2 linked regions of the Leucothrix mucor DSM 2157 genome follow. The protein of the gene in region 1 interacts with the protein of each later gene in a pairwise test. Links are inferred from orthologs where the notes say so. Each region holds a gene or a part of one and is shown on either strand. Other genes may lie near its edges.

Region 1 (3,018 bases):
AGTTACCAACATACTCAGTGGAACCGCTAAGTCTTGTAAATAACAAGTCGCCATTAGCTAAAGTATTAGCTGATTTCAACAAGTCATCACCCTTCAGATATCGATGATCCGTAAAATCTATCGTCATGTCTCTTACAGCACTAGATCTTAGAATTTTGGTTTCACTCACCTCATCCAAAGCCTTACCTCCCGAGCCGCTTCTAATCTTATTAACCAAAGTTAAAAATGAAACCGAACTCCAACCTGTTTCTTCTGTACCCCGCCACTCCCGCGTCAACTCCCCCGAAGTCGCAGCCGCCAAAACAGACTGCCGAAAACGTTTCAACTGAACAGGTATTTTTTCCAGCCGAGCCTGAGCCTTATCAACTTTGGCAAGAAGACTATCGAGTTTATTGGCTATGCGGACTTGTTCGCTTAAAGGAGGAAGTAAAATATCTGCCTCCTTCAAAAACTTAAAGTGCCGCGCATAACCTTTATCTAAAATATTCAGACTACACAGCTGGTAATAAAAAAATTTAGGTGCCAAATAGGCCTTCGGGTTTAACACTTTTGTTCCATCAGCTCCCGGCACAAAAGAAAAATCCACCCACTTTATAATTCTTGTGTGATCTCCAAAGATACAGACAGGTGTGTTTATCTCTATTACTTTCTCCTCATCATTCACATAACCCGCAATGAAGTTCAAGCCTTGGTCAATTACCGGGAAAAGACCCTCAACCATTGTATCTTTAGTCTTCACTTTTAATTTTGTAGTTGAGATCTGCTCGAAGGTTTCACCGCATTTGAGAGACTCCCACCCAATCGGCAACCCACTCACAAAGCCACCTCTTCACCTTCACCTTCTTCTGCCACATCCAACTCAACCAAAATCGATCTCAATTCCGTCATCGCGCCCGCCAGATCCTCCAACGCGCCATTAATCAATACATCCGGCTCTGGCAAGTCAGCACTGTCTTCGGTGCTGTCATCACGAATCCATGACAAATCCAATGAGTCATCTTTTGCCGCAATCGTTTCACGGCTAAAACAACGCAAACGGCTGCTGTCAGCACCATCGGCACACCCGTCAACGAACTTCTGGCGCGCTGCCTCATCGACGGTTGTTAGGTCGCCTCCTACCGCTTGGTAGAAGTCACTCAAATGGCTAGTGTTAAACACTGTGCGCTTGCCAAATTGTGGCATATTCGAGCGCAGGTCATACACCCACACATTTTTGGTATTACCTTTGTCTTGCCTCAAATCGTTAGGTTTGGAGAAAAACAGCACATTGGTTTTTACGCCAGCCGCATAAAAGATGCCGGTCGGTAGCCGTAAAATGGTGTGCAGATTGCATTTTTCCATCAAATCATTTCGGATGGTTTTACCCATACCGCTTTCAAACAGCACATTGTCTGGTAGGACAATCGCTGCGCGTCCACCGGGCTTCAGCATGCGCAAATACATCAAGTGTAAAAACGCTAATTGCTTGTTGCTGGTGTATTGCACAAGGTCATCACGGGTTGGTATGCCGCCGCCCTGCTTGGTGCCAAACGGTGGGTTCGCAAGGATTAAGCTGGCTGGTGGCAGCGCTTTGCCTTCATTAGAGAGTGTGTCGCCAAACAGGATGCCTGCATTGTCATCATCCACCGCCAAATCATGCAGCATAAGATTCATCATCGCCAGTCGGCGCGTATCTGGTACCAATTCCATGCCGAAAAAGGTTTTGTGCTGATACTTGTCGTAGGCGATTTCGTCCAGAGCCTCAACGTCGTTGTGCTTAATAATATGGTGATGCGCGCTGATCAGAAAACCACCGGTACCCGCTGTTGGGTCAACGATCACATCATCCAGCGTCGGATTCATTAATTCGACCATGGCATTGATCAGCACGCGTGGCGTGAAATATTGCCCCGCGCCAGATTTCTTTTCACCCGCGTTAATTTCCAGCAGGCCTTCGTACATATCGCCAAGCCCTTCTTCTTTGGCGCTGTACCAATCGAGTTTATCGATTTCAGAGACTAGCCTGCTGAGCGTGGTGGGCTTGCGAATCACCGAGCTGGCATTGGCGTAAATAGCTTTGGTAATTAGCGAGCCGTGTGTACCCAAATGGATCAGCAATTTTTTATATTCTTCTAAGCGCGTCGCAGCGTTGTAAGCTTCCAGATCAGACCAGCGATAACCCTCGGGAATATGCTCTTCCTGTCCGGTTTCATCCACCATTTTTAGAAACACTAAGTAGGTCAGTTCGTTGATATATTCGTGGTAAGTAACGCCATCATCGCGCAGCAGATTACACAGGTTCCAGAGTTTGGCAACGAGGTCTTGAGTGCTCATTTGTGTCCTTAAAGTTGGGGGTTTCAGGCTTTGTATCGTTTCTAATCGCTGTGCAATTCTACGCCTCAAATTCAAAAACTCACAGTGCTAGCCGCTATAAACTGGCAATGTTACTGTCGTTAAATATCTCAACAAACGTTACAGAGGCTAGCCATCTCAGGTATACACTTAGATGAAGTATGTAAACAACATGAGAACGAGCTAACCGTCACTCGCTGGCAAGAGTATCAAGAGATACAGGAAACCATTAGCAACGATAAAATGACGGAGTGGTTAGAGTCTTGGGGGGAGCTGATCAGGAGAAGCCATGCCCAGCGAAGATAGTGAGAAATGTATAGTTCGTATCATCACTGCCAAAGCGCCTGATTAAAGGTTTGAAGCAAGTCATTTGCCGCGTTATCAAATAGCTTATTCGCGCGGCTAATGCCGCCATTTTGCTTGAATACACCTTGGTTTAGCGCGGCTTCATCCACAACAATCATCGCTTTCATTTGCTTGGCAACACGCTCCAGCCATTGCCGTTGTGGGGTGCTCCAGTTTTTTAGAGCTAGCATTTTGACTAAAGCCTGATCGACGCGTTGCTCCCATGGAATCAGCGCTTCGCCAAGTGCTGCCTGGCGAATAAAGCCAATAATCCGCGCGGCGATGTCTTCACTTTTGACTTCGTTCCAAGCAATCTGTAAATCCTGCTCCCGAAATTGGTTG
Region 2 (2,912 bases), 710 kb from region 1 along the record:
CACACCACCAATCGCAATGAGCAGCACGCTACAGCCAAAAGCAATCCACAGCACTTGTGCACGGCTTAGGAAGTTGCGATTACGGAATGGCTTTTCTACCCATCGCCAGCTGAGGTAGGCCAGTACAAAAGACAACACGCTCAGCCCGAGTAACGTAGTCACTGGCAACTCTTGCATATCGTTCAGGCGCGCATACACAAACAGTGGCTGATGCCAAAGGTACGCACTGTAAGAGATCAGCCCGATACCAACCAGCAGCGGGAATGACAGCAGCTTGCCCACCAACGTGTGCTTATCCGCACACAGAATAATCAATGCCGTACCCAGCACCGGGACTAAGGCATACAGGCTTGGAAATGGAATGGTTTTATCGAAAATGGTGATCGAGTACAGCAGCATTAATAAACCCGCGCCGCTGCCCACTTGCTTGAGTGTGGTGTTGTTTAACTGGCTATGCTGCAAGTAAAAAGCGCAGAACACACCCGCCATTAACTCCCAAGCGCGCGATGGAATTAAGAAGAAATTGGCTTCCGGCGCATTACGCCATGCCCATTCACTAAATAGCAAACTGGCGATACCCACTATCACTAATACGGCTAAGCGCTTGGCTTTAAACCAGGCAATACTCCAGATCATAAACAGCGGGAAGACTAAGTAGAACTGTTCCTCAACCGCCAAGCTCCAAGTATGTAGCAGAGGAAGGTATTCAGAGGTTTGAGCGAAGTAATCACTCTGCATCCAAAATAGAAAGTTGGAGGCGAACAGTCCCACGGCGGCGAGGCTTTGCCCGTAATCGACCAGCTCTTCCGGCAGTAGTAGCTGCCATGCGCCAATAATACTGAGTAGCATCACTAGCATGAGTGCAGGAAGAATACGCCGCACTCGTCGCTCGTAAAAGCCTGCCAGCGTAAAACTGTCCTTGGCTTGCTCGTTTAAAATAATGGAGGTAATCAGATAGCCACTGATTACAAAGAAAATATCGACTCCCACAAAGCCACCACCAAAACCGGCAATGCCCGCATGAAACAGCACAACGGGAATCACCGCTACTGCCCTGAGTCCGTCAATTTCTGCCCGATATTGCATCGCTTACCTAATCCTTGGCGTTGGCCTTATTTTTAATGGCGGCTGATGGCTATGTTCCCCTATAGAAGGTCGCTTACAGCTGCCAGTTTATGGGTGTTTTACCATGCTGTTGCAGGTAGTCATTCGTCTTTGAAAACGGTTTGCTGCCCCAAAATCCGCGATAAGCCGCTAATGGCGAGGGGTGAGCGCTTTTAATGACACAATGCTTATCGGCATCAATAAAGGCGGCTTTCTTTTGTGCGTAGCTACCCCAGAGGATAAATACCACTGATTCGGCTTGTTCATTTATTGCACGAATGATCGCATCCGTAAAGCCTTCCCAGCCCTTCCCTTGGTGCGAATTGGCATTGCCTGCTTCAACAGTCAGAACAGCATTTAATAAAAACACGCCCTGCTCAGCCCACGGCTGCAGATACGCGGCGTGTGTATTATTGATACCTAAATCGTCAATTAGTTCTTTATTAATATTTTGCAGCGACTTAGGTAAGGGTTTGACTTCCGGCATTGCCGAAAAACATAAGCCATGAGCATGGCCGGGGGTTGGGTATGGGTCTTGCCCTAAGATCACGACTTTGACCTGATCAAACGGCGTGCTGTTCAGCGCATTAAACCATAATGAACTGTGCGGCAGAATTGTCTTGTGGGCGGCTTTTTCTTGCGCCAAAAAAGTTTTGAGTTGTTGCATGTATGGCTGATCAAATTCGGATTTAATCACCGCTAACCAGCTCGGATGCAGGTCTACTGTTGTATTCATAAGCTTTTCTCCTAACCCCAAAACCAAAAGCGGCCGGAATAAATCCGGCCGCCTTTGTCTAACTCAAACGTTTAGCCGCTATTACTTAGCTGCTTCGCGCTCTTTAGTCTCTTTGATTACTGCTTCAGAAACGTTCTTAGGACATGGTGAGTAGTGCGCGAACTCCATAGAGAACTGACCACGACCAGAAGTCATAGTACGCAAGTCACCGATGTAACCAAACATTTCGCTCAATGGGACTTCCGCTTTAATACGAACACCCGTTGGGCCAGATTCCTGAGACTTGATCATGCCGCGACGACGGTTAAGGTCACCGATAACATCACCAACGTGATCTTCAGGAGTAAACACGTCAACTGCCATGATTGGCTCGATCAACTGAGGACCAGCCTTAGGGATCGATTGACGGTATGCGCCTTTAGCAGCAATTTCAAACGCTAGTGCAGAGGAGTCAACCGCGTGGAAAGCACCATCGATTAGCGTTACTTTAACGTCTAAGCATGGGAATCCAGCAAGCACACCTTTAACCATGCTTGTTTTGAAACCTTTCTCAACAGCAGGCCAGAATTCGCGAGGAACGTTACCACCGGTAACCTTAGACTCGAATGCGAAACCTTCGCCTGGCTCGTTTGGCTCGATGATGTAGTCGATCTTACCGAACTGTCCAGAACCACCAGACTGCTTCTTGTGCGTGTAGCTGTCTTCACAAGACTGAGTAATTGTTTCGCGGTATGCAACCTGAGGCTTACCAACAACAACGTCAACACCGTGAGTACGCTTCATGATGTCAATCTTAATGTCCAGGTGAAGCTCACCCATTCCTTTAAGGATTGTCTCACCAGAATCTTCGTCAGTCTCAACCTGGAACGTAGGATCTTCAGCAACCATCTTACCGATTGCGATACCCATCTTCTCAGCACCGGCTTTATCTTTAGGCGCTACTGCGATAGAGATAACTGGCTCTGGGAACACCATTGGCTCAAGTGTTGCTGGGAACTTAGGATCACATAAGGTGTGACCAGTCTGAACGTTCTTCATACCCAAGACAGCAACGATGTCACCAGCTTGTGCA

Evidence for each region. Proteins that work in one complex are often made in the same cells at the same time.
Region 2: the proteins of LEUMU_RS0109945 (region 1) and ung interact in binary tests that used the Escherichia coli proteins (3 or more experiments, as listed by UniProt). The link is inferred for Leucothrix mucor DSM 2157 from one-to-one orthologs.

Annotation. Positions count from the first base shown.
Region 1 is NZ_ATTE01000001.1:2,242,870-2,245,887, forward strand. Bases 64-2,950 are described here. They hold LEUMU_RS0109945 (class I SAM-dependent DNA methyltransferase), read right to left. Parts: upstream 2,314-2,950; coding sequence 814-2,313; downstream 64-813. Other genes in these bases: LEUMU_RS27945 (restriction endonuclease subunit S), read right to left, coding at 64-817; hsdR (type I restriction-modification system endonuclease), read right to left, coding at 2,661-2,950. Also shown: more of LEUMU_RS27945, read right to left, coding at 1-63; more of hsdR, read right to left, coding at 2,951-3,018. UniProt on the Escherichia coli protein: The subtype gamma methyltransferase (M) subunit of a type I restriction enzyme. The M and S subunits together form a methyltransferase (MTase) that methylates A-2 on the top and A-3 on the bottom strand of the sequence 5'-AACN(6)GTGC-3'.
Region 2 is NZ_ATTE01000001.1:1,530,953-1,533,864, reverse strand. What follows is about bases 1-2,781. They hold ung (uracil-DNA glycosylase), read right to left. Parts: upstream 1,841-2,781; coding sequence 1,160-1,840; downstream 1-1,159. Other genes in these bases: fusA (elongation factor G), read right to left, coding at 1,922-2,781; LEUMU_RS25015 (acyltransferase family protein), read right to left, coding at 1-1,086. In the rest of the region: more of fusA, read right to left, coding at 2,782-2,912. UniProt on the Escherichia coli protein: Excises uracil residues from the DNA which can arise as a result of misincorporation of dUMP residues by DNA polymerase or due to deamination of cytosine.